Regions from separate parts of the Micromonospora sp. WMMD1102 genome, predicted to be linked through region 1. Evidence: riboswitches for the same ligand, from Rfam matches in the RefSeq annotation. Region 1 holds a riboswitch; each other region holds the start of a gene.
What was found. A riboswitch is a leader RNA that binds a small molecule or an ion and turns the genes downstream of it on or off. The one in region 1 is predicted to bind cyclic di-AMP.
Positions count from the first base shown of each region.

Region 2: another riboswitch for cyclic di-AMP. It lies ahead of O7626_RS26175 (hypothetical protein); the one in region 1 lies ahead of O7626_RS10320 (C39 family peptidase).
Region 3: another riboswitch for cyclic di-AMP. It lies ahead of O7626_RS24510 (hypothetical protein); the one in region 1 lies ahead of O7626_RS10320 (C39 family peptidase).

Region 1 is NZ_JARUBN010000001.1:2,296,655-2,299,923, reverse strand. It holds gene O7626_RS10330 (GNAT family N-acetyltransferase) at 1-192, shown strand, start outside; gene O7626_RS10325 (DUF2231 domain-containing protein) at 392-940, shown strand; gene O7626_RS10320 (C39 family peptidase) at 1,030-1,842, opposite strand; cyclic di-AMP (ydaO/yuaA leader) riboswitch at 2,315-2,455, opposite strand; gene mdlC (benzoylformate decarboxylase) at 2,711-3,269, shown strand, end outside.
Region 2 is NZ_JARUBN010000001.1:5,844,842-5,848,110, forward strand. It holds gene O7626_RS26170 (O-acetyl-ADP-ribose deacetylase) at 1-413, opposite strand, end outside; gene O7626_RS26175 (hypothetical protein) at 538-1,554, opposite strand; cyclic di-AMP (ydaO/yuaA leader) riboswitch at 1,558-1,691, opposite strand; gene O7626_RS26180 (SDR family oxidoreductase) at 1,943-2,986, opposite strand.
Region 3 is NZ_JARUBN010000001.1:5,474,533-5,477,801, forward strand. It holds gene O7626_RS24505 (helix-turn-helix transcriptional regulator) at 1-685, opposite strand, end outside; cyclic di-AMP (ydaO/yuaA leader) riboswitch at 995-1,123, shown strand; gene O7626_RS24510 (hypothetical protein) at 1,130-2,233, shown strand; gene O7626_RS24515 (cellulose-binding domain-containing protein) at 2,343-3,269, opposite strand, start outside.

The DNA of each region.
Region 1 (3,269 bases):
ACCGTGGTGGCGACGCTCTGCCGGCGGCTGCTGGAGACCGTCGACACGGTGGCGCTGAACGTCGCGGCGGAGAACACCGCCGCGTACAAGCTCTACGACCGGCTCGGCTTCACCCCGGTCGCCGAGTACACCGAGTACGTCGTCGGCGAGGAACCGGCGCCCGCGGCCGTACCGGACGACGATCCACAGTGAACCTGAGCTGGTCCAGGCCGCCGGTCGGACTCCGCCGGCCCTTGTCAAGGATCAGCGCCACGGGCACCATGTCAACGGTCCGCACGCCTGCCCAGGCTGCCGGAGCTTTCCGCCCCACCGGCCCGTACGCCGGTCGTCCCACCCTGTCTTTCGCCGATCCGATCTGTCGTCGATCCGATCTGTCGCCGAGGAGGCGCCGGTGCTCGAGGAGTTCATGGGCATTCCCGCCCACCCCTTCCTGGTCCATGCCGCAGTGGTCTTCGTGCCACTGCTCGCGCTGGCCGCGGTCGGGTACGCGTTCCTTCCGTTCGTCCGCCCGCACCTGCGCTGGGTGCTGGGGCTGCTCGCCGTCGCCACCCCGGTCGCGGCGCTGATGGCCAAGCTCTCCGGTGACCGATTCCTCGCCCGCCTGGAATCACGTAACCGGGTCAGCCCGGAGTACGTCCCCCGGCTGGCGGAGCACCAGGATCTCGGCACCAACACCCTGTACGCGACCATCGCGCTCGGGGTGCTGACCCTGGCCCTGGTCCTCCTCGTCAAGCCCCGCACCGCCGCCGTACGGCCCGCCGCCAGCGTCGAGGGGGACGGCACGGAGGGCGCGGCTGCCGGAGGTGCGCCGGCCGCCAAGGAGTCGCCGGTGCTCAGCCTGGTCTTCGGGGTGCTCTCCCTGGCGGCGGCCGGGATCACCCTGTACTTCGTGTTCCGTACCGGCGACACCGGCGCCCAGGCGGTGTGGCAGGGCCAGTGACCTCGTGAGGTGTAAGGAAGGGCCCCCTCCTATACAAAATGCGATAGGAGGGGGCCCTTCCTTACACCCGTTCGGGAGGTCGGGTCGGCTCAGGACGAGTAGCCCCGGGTGGCCGCCCAGTTCGCCAGGTCGATGGTGCTCATCCAGTAGTTGCTGTCCTCGCCCGGGATGGCCGGGTCGGCAATCTTCACCGTACGGCCGTCGTCGCGGTAGCCGACCACCGTCAGGTAGTGCCCGCCGGGGTAGCTGTGCCAACCGCCGTCCAGGTCGGTGGCCGAGCCGGCGATGTTCATCACCACGGCGTATCCGCTGGTGACGGCGTGCACGACGTCCGCCTGGAGCCGGTCCATCTGGGCCGGGGTGGCCGCGCCGCCGGGGATGGCCGTGGTGCGGTAGAAGTCGGTACCGATGATCTTGTTGAGTACCCGGGTGGTGTCCTGGGCCGAGTTCGTGCCGCTCGTCGTGGTGCCGAGGTCGGCGGCTACTGAGTCCTGGCTCGGCTGCTTGTCCCGGACGGTGAGCGCGATCCGGGTGGCGGCCGGGCCGCAGTACCAACCGTTGATCTGGGTCTGGAAATCGTAGTCCAGCAGCTTGGCCGCGGGCGGCGCCGGCCGCTTGCTCGGGGTGCTGGTCGGGGCCGCCTTGGCCGCCTTGCTGGCCGGCGCCGTGGTCGGTGCCTCGGTCGCCGGGGCGGTGGTCTGCGGCGCCGTCGTCCGCGGCGCGGTGGTGGCGGCCGCTCCGGCCTGACCCGCGGCGGGGGCGCCGACTTCGGCGACGGCGACGGTCGAGCCGGTCTCCGGGGCCTCCGGCGAGCCGGTCGAGGCCAGCACGACCCCGGTCGAGGCGGCGGCGGCGAGCACCGCGGCCGAGGCGAGCGCGAGCCGGTTCCGGCGGCCCGACATGGCGGTCCTGAACCGCCCGTTAATTGCGTGCTTCAACGTTGTCCTCCAGGGGAATGCGTGTCACCACTACCGGGGGACGGGATGGTGACGCGACGTTTCTTATCGCTGCCGGAATGTGCCGGAGAATCGCGCGGAATGGCACCGGAAAGGCGCGCGCCGATGAACCTGGCGAAGACGGACCGGCGATGCGCCCACGGGTGCGGAGCACCGCTGTCGGCGTACCGGTGGAATCAGCGCCACCACGATCCGTCGTCGCCGGCCTGCGGCGGTACCGGGACCCGCCGGCGAGCCGGCCGGCGCGCCCCGCGCATCGACGACCTCCGCGGCACAGCCCGCTATCGGATCAGGATCGGGTCCCGGCCGGGGACCGGGTGGTCCGGTACGGCGGTCGCGGCGGCCGGGAGTGGCGCCACGATGCAGCGAGGAAACTGGGGGGACGGGCCGGAGCCCGGGTGATGCGGCACGAAACAACTACTCCTTCCGACACCGCCTACCGGGTTAGCTGACGGATTCGGGCGGGAAGGCCGCCCTACCCCGGGCCGCAGCCCGAGGATTCACCCCAGATAACTGTGGGTCCCCGGCTCGTTACACAACGACTCAGCGGGTCCGCTCCGGTGTCACCAGGCGGTGACCAAGGGGCCGGTAGCGGACTTGCCGACATTACTGTCCGCGTTCGGCCGTTGCCAAGCCCAGTGAGCAGCGAAAACAGTGACCAGGACCGCGATTGGGGGCTCCGGCGGCCATCCGAGGGTCACGGACGGTGGAGCAGATAAACCGGCATGATCATGTACGGGTGAGGTATGACGGAAATGACCGGCTTAGCCCGGTCGTCTGGGCATGGGACGAGGACACCAGGAGGCTCCTTTCGATGACAACGGTGCACGAAGCGACCTACGACCTGCTCCGTTCCCTCGGCCTGACCACCCTGTTCGGCAACCCCGGTTCCACCGAGGAGCCATTTCTGAAGAACTTTCCGGCCGACTTCGCGTACGTGCTGGCCCTACAGGAGGCGTCGGCCGTCGCGATGGCGGACGGCTACGCCCAGTCCAGCGGCCGCCCGGTGCACGTCAACCTGCACACCGCGCCCGGCACCGGGAACGCGATGGGCAGCCTCGTCACCGCCTGGCACAACAAGACGCCCATGATCGTTACCGCCGGCCAGCAGACCCGGACGATGAGCCTCTCCGAGCCGATGCTGACCAACGTGCGCCCGACCCAGCTTCCCGAGCCGTACGTCAAGTGGAGTCACGAGCCGATGCGCGCCCAGGACATCCCGGAGGCGTTCATGCGGGCGCTGGCCACCGCGGTCCAGCCGCCGGCCGGGCCGGTCTACCTCTCCCTACCGCTGGACGACTGGGACGAACCGGCCAGCGGCACCGCCCAGGTACGCCGGGTGAGCACCCGGGTCGCACCCGATCCGGCGGAAC
Region 2 (3,269 bases), 3.5 Mb from region 1:
AGCGTCCGCACCGCTGTCTCGGCCGCCCGGTCGGCAGGAAAACCGTAGACCCCGGTGGCGATGGCCGGAAAGGCCACGCTGCGCGCGCCCACCTCGTCGGCGACCGCCAGGCAGCGGCGGTAACAGGAGGCCAGCACCTCGGCCTCGTCGTACCCGCCGCCTTCCCAGACCGGGCCGACGGTGTGGATGACGTACCGGACGGGCGGGTCGAGGTCGAACGCGGGCGTCGCCACCGCCTCCCCGGGCGGGCAGGGGGCGATCGCCGCACCCGCCTCGGCCAGCCGGGGCCCGGCCGCCCGGTGGATGGCACCGTCCACACCGCCGCCACCCAGCAGCGACTCGTTGGCGGCGGTGACGATCGCGTCCACGTGCTGCCGGGTGATGTCGCCCCGGACGACCTCGATGACTGCCATCGGCCGATGATGCCAGCCCGCCGGCCGGCCCGCCGCGCGACGCGACGGGCACGCCGCCGACTGAACGCGGCCGCCCCGCCACCTGCACGGGCAGGTGGCGGGGCGGCCGGGTGTCGGGCCGAGGCTAGAGCATCGAGACGTGTACGTGGTCGGTGTGGTCGCTGGGACCGCTGTAGGAACTCCAGCCCTCGTCCGGGAACCAGATCTCCTTGTACCAGATCACGTAGAGGATGCCGAGCCGGTCGGCGTTGCGGATCAGGAACGCGGCCAGGTCGTTGCCGTACTTCATCTGGTCGTCGTTGGCGGCCCGGCTGAACCCGGAGCTGCGCAGCGACCAGTCGCAGGCCCGGCCCTTCGGGTGCTCGAACGGCCCGCCGGGCCGGAAGCAGCCGACGAACCGCTTGAAGCCCGCCCGGCGCACCTCGTTGTACATGTGCAGCGTCCGGGCCGTGATGCAGCCGCTGGTGGTCGGGTCCTTCTTGTTGCAGGGCAGCCCCGGGAAGCCGTCCGCCATCCCCGGCCCCGGCCGGGCGACCGGCGATGTGGCCGACACCAGACCCTTGTCGGGCCGCGAGTTGCCACCCACCAGGGAGAGCGCCTTCTTCGCGTCCGACTGCTGCTTCTTGATGATCTTCTCTTGGGCGGCCTGCTTGGCGACCTCCTCGTCGATCGCCTTCTTGGCCGCGCCGACCTCGTCCCGCGCCTGGTTGAGCGCCCGGAGCTTGCCGTTGTTGAACAGGTTCAGCTCGTTGAGCGCCGACATCCGCTGCATGAAGCCGCCATTGGAGGGGTCGGTCGAGTTGTTGGACAGCAGCATCGAGATGGCACTGAGCTTGCCGCTGCGGTAGGACTCGGCCGCGATCTCGCTTGCCTCCGGGGCGAGCGCCGCCAGCTTGGCCTCGGCGTCCTTCAGCTGCTTGCCGAGCGCCTGCTGCCGCCGCTGCGACTTGGTGCGCTCGGCCTTCGCCTCGGCGAGCCGCTTGCCGGCGCTGGCGAGGACGTCCCCGAGCAGCGGCGAGTCGGCTTCCTCCTGTGGGGCCGGCTTCGGCGCGGCCGACGCCTCGGACGGAACCGCGACCAGAGCTGCGGCGGTGAGCAGTGCCAGGGCAGTCGCCAGCCTTCGGCGTAGGGGTGCCCTCACATGTATCCCTTCCGTCGGCCGCCGACCGGGTTAGCTGACGGGTTCGGGATGGAAGTGGTCCCTACCGCTTTCGCGGATTCACCCCAGGGGAACGTGGGGCCCCGGCTCGCCGTGTGGCGATTAGGCGGCGATCAGCGCCGGCACCACACGGTATCCGGCTATGAACGGCAGACAGCATACCCGGTTTCACTTCCGGAATGGCAAGACCTGTTCCCGGCTAAAAGCGTTGCCAGGCAACGACTATCAGTAATCACGGCGCGTCGTACGCATCGAAGGGCATGCTTTGCCCGCCATTATCCACCAGCTGCTGTCGGCTATTCACCATCCGCATTGCCAACGGCCTGACGTGCGGAAACATGTCCAGGTTGGTCGGTGGGTGATTCTTCGACTACCGGCGGCGCCACGGCGTTGTGCCGAAGAGCACACCGGCGACCGCACCGGCGGAGAGCACACCGGCCGTCACCACGCCCCGGTGCTGGGACAGCCAGAGTTGCGGACTCCGGGTCCGGTACGGCGTGTCGAACTCCCCGTGCGCGCCCCGGTCCACCCCGTCACCGTCGTCCACCGGATGCCAGAGGTTCGCCCGGCGGTCCGGCGGGGCCGGCCGCGCCGTCTGCTGTCCGGAGTACCCGGTCCGGGCCAGATAGCGGTCGAGCAGGCCGGGCAGGCAGCGGTTGCCGATGATGGTGCCGACCGTCGACGCGCCCACCCAGTACTCCCGGCGGTCCGGCCGGTCGGCCGCGTGCACGATCGCCCGGGCCGCCAGTTCGGGCTGGTAGATCGGCGGTACGGGTCGGGCACGGTTGCGCAGCCGGGACAGCACCCAGTCGAACTGCGGGGTGTTCAGCGCCGGCAGGTGCACCATGGTGACCCGGACCGGGCTGCGGTCGTGCAGCAGTTCACAGCGGAGCGACTCGGTGAAGCCGACGATGGCGTGCTTCGCACCGCAGTACGCGGACTGTAGCGGGATCGACCGGTACGCCAGCGCCGATCCGACCTGCACGATCGTGCCGGCGCCCCGGGGCAGCATCCGGTCCAGCGCGGCCAGGGTGCCGTGGACGTACCCGAGATAGCAGACCTCGGTCACCCGCCGGAACTCCTCGGGTGCGATCTGGTGCAGCGGCGCGAAGACCGAGACGATGGCGTTGTTGACCCAGAGGTCGATCGGGCCGAGTTCGCCGGTCGCCCGATCCGCCGCCGCCGCCACCTGCCGGTGGTCCGCAACGTCCGTCTCGATCGGCAGCGGTACGCCGCCGGCCGCCCGGACGTCCTCGGCCGCCCCCCGCAGGCCGGCACCGCCCCTGGCCAGCAGGGCGATCCGCATCCCCCGCCGGGCCAGCAGCCGGGCCGTCGCCCGGCCCACCCCGGCACTCGCCCCGGTGATCACCGCCACCCGGGCCGCGGGTCGGCCGCGCACCCCTCGACCGCGCATCCCGCCCCCGTCCAGACCCGGTCCTGCCTGCCGCGCGGCGGCTACCCGAGGGGCGGCCCGGCAAACGGTCCGACACGGGCCAGGGCGATCCGGCGCGGTTCGGCACGGTCCGACACGGGCCGGCACGGGCCGGCACGGGCCAGCGCGGTTCGGCACGGGCCAGCGCGGTTCGGCACGGGCCAGCGCGGTTCGGCACGGGCCAGCGCGATCCGGCGCGGCCGGCACGGAGCGCGGGAGACCGGAGCAACCAGGCCGGACCACCCGTCCGGGTGAGGATGAAGCC
Region 3 (3,269 bases), 3.2 Mb from region 1:
CCCGTACCGAGGCCACCACCTTGCCCTGCAACTGATCATCAAGGTACGAGATCCGCCTACCGTCTCTCAGGGTTGCCAGCGAGATCGGGCCACCCAGACCAGCATGCAGACCTCCGGCGACATCCGGCAGCACACGTACCGTGACGAAGGGTCGGTGTCCGATGTCGACGAGATAGCCGAGCTGATCTTTCATGACGTCGCGCGACCCGCGCCGGAGCGCGAATTCCGCGATGATGCAGGAAATCGTCACCGGCGGGTTCTGATCCAGAACCGCCGCCTGCCGGGCTGCCCGGTCCGCGACGAGATCCTCCACCCTCCCCACGTTCGCCGGGACTCCCGCGAACATCTCTCGCATATACGGCTCACGCTGTAGCGGAGCCGGGATCAACAGCGGTTCCCAGGACCGCAGCAGGATCGCGCGACGCACATTCTCGGCCCATGGGCGTAGCCACGGGCGCAGGTCTTCGTGTGCCGTCTTTGCCAGCCCTTGAATCTCGCTGTCGGTGCCGAACACCCCGTCAAGGCGCTGTGCCGTGCCTTCCTGCGGAATCAGCTTCCCTGCCTCGAAATACTGCACCGTGGACTTGGACACCCCGATTGCGACGGCGAGCCTGTCCTGAGACAGCTTCCGCTCTGTGCGCAACGCCCGGATGCGGGCCGGAAGCGACGCCGATTGGTCAAGCATTGTTATCACCCCGGCGGTCGGCAGATGCTGTCACCGTCATCAGGCGGCGGACCTGCTCATTCTGCGTTACCACGCCGTCACGGTCCAGCGCGAATACCAGCTCGGTTGACGGGATGGTCACACCATCGGAGCTCACCGATAGTTAGCGGCATCTTAAGTTTCCGGCCGGCACCGGAGATATTTGTCCGGATACATCCACCCGAAGCAGGAGAATCGTGAATTCAACTCTGGCAACGCCACGTATCCCCGGACAGCAACTGCCGGTAGGCTCGGCTCCGGTCTCCGCCGGGCGGCGCCCTCCGGCGCCTGCGGGGGCCGCCGCCTAATCGCCACGCGCGAGCCGGGGAACCACGTACCAGGGGTGCATCCGCGCCAGCGGTAGGGATCTTCCGTCCCGAACCCGTCAGCTAACCCGGTCGGCGGCTGACGGAAGGACACTGTCATATGCCGTTCCTGGCACCCACCCGACACGCTCCGGCGTCCGCGCGGAACGCCTCGGGACCGTCCGGGAAGCTCGCGGTCACCGCGGCGCTCACCCTGGGCATGGTCCTCGCGGCGCTCGGCGGCGCACCCGCCGCCGCGGCACCGGAGTACGCGACCCCCGGGGCGCTGGCCGCGGCTCCCGGCGGCGACGACATCGACGGAGGCACCGACAGCCTGCGCGAGCAGCTCCAGGCCGCCAGCAAGGGCTATCTGAACGCCAAGACCAAACTGGACAACTCCGTCAAGCGGCAGAAGGAACTGAACCAGCAGCTTGCCGCGCTGCGTACCGAGGTGGCGACCCGGAGCGAACGGGTCGCCGAGATGGGCAACATGGCGTACCGGACCGGTCGACTCGGGCAGGTCTCCGCGCTGCTCAACAGCGGCTCGCCGACCAGCCTGGTGGACCGGGCCGCCGCACTCGACACGATCTCGGCGAACGAGAGCCGGGAACTGCGCGGGCTGCGGGAGAGCCTGGACAAGGAAACCCAGGCCAAGGCCGCGCTCGACAAGGAGATCGGCGAGCAGCGCAAGCAGGTCGAGGTGATGGAGACCCGCAAGAAGCAGGCCGAACGGGCGCTCGCGGCGGCGAACAACAGCGGCGGCGCGGGCTCGGGGATCAGCGGCAGCGGCGGCGGCTCCGCCCGGCCGGCACCCCGCAACCCCGACGGCTCCTTCCCGGACGAGTCGTGCAGTCTCGACGACCCGACCACCAGCGGCTGCATCACCCCGCGCACCCTGCACGCGCTCAAGCAGGCCCAGGCCGCCGGCTTCACCCGGTTCGTCTCCTGCTTCCGCAGCGGTGGCAGCGGCGAGCACCCGAAGGGACAGGCCTGCGACTTCGCCGCCCAGAAGAACGGGTTCGGCGGAGTGGCGACCGGCGGCGACCGGACGTACGGCAACAACCTGGCGGCGTACTACGTGCGCAACGCCAACCGGCTCGGCGTGCTGTACGTGATCTGGTTCAAGCAGATCTGGCTGCCGAGCAGTGGCTGGAAGACGTACAACGGGGGCAACGGCGACCCGTCGAGCGACCACACCAACCACGTACACCTGTCGATGAACTGAGGATCGATCGCGTAACCTGTCGCGGACCGTCGGCACCGCCCGCCACCCCTGGGCAGTGCCGGCGGTCCGCTTTTCCGTCAGGCGGCGACCGCCGGGGTGCGTACCCCGGTCAGCAGCCGATCCGGCTCGAACCGAGCGCCACGTCGTCGAACCAGAGCGTGTCGGCACCCTCGCCGTAGCTCTCCCAGCCCAGCCGCAGGTCGGTGAGGTTCGGCCGCCAGTCGGCCCGGTTGTACCACTGCCCGTCGACGTCGTGCGTGGGCGTGCCGTCGGCGGTCAGCCCGGTCACCGCGGTGCCGTTGACCCAGGTGGAGAGCCGGCCCTGGGTGCCGTCGACCATGAACTCCAGGCAGGACCACTGGTTGACCGGCAACGGCATGCTCAGCGCCACGCCGTTCGGGCTCTGCTCCGGCAGGGTGGCGTCGTCCGAGGCACGGTTCCACTGCAACGCGCCGTTCTGCCCGCCCATCCGCAGGTCACGGTTGCCGTCGGCGGCGTCCCGCATGGCCAGGAAGGTCACGTGCGAGGTCGGCAGTGCGGTGGTGTGCCGTACCCAGAGCCGGGCGTAGCGCACCGCGCCGACCCCGCTCAGGTTGCGGGTGGAGCCGACGAAGACGTGGTTGCAGTAGCCGACCGCCCCGTTTATGCGTACCGAGCGGGTGCCCTGGTGCGCGACCGAGGTGTCGATGCTGGCGGTGCCGCTGCCCGAGCAGTCCGGATAGCTGACCGCCCAGTCGCCCGACGGCGTACTGCCGGTCTGGTTCTCGAAGCCGTCGCAGAGCACCGCCGTGCCGCAGCCGCTCGGCGGCTGGGTGGTCGGCGGCACGGTCGGCGGCGGGGTGATCGTCGGCGGGACGCTTGTCGGCGGGGTGGTCGGCGGTTGGCTGGTCGGCGGTGCGGTGCTCGGCGGGGTGGTCGGCTCGGCGCCGTTGCACAACTCGCCGTTCAGGGTGAACCCGCTCGGTGCCGCCGAGCTGGCCGAATAGGTGCCCTGCACGCCGAACTCGGTCGAGCCGCCGGCCGGCAGCGACCCGTT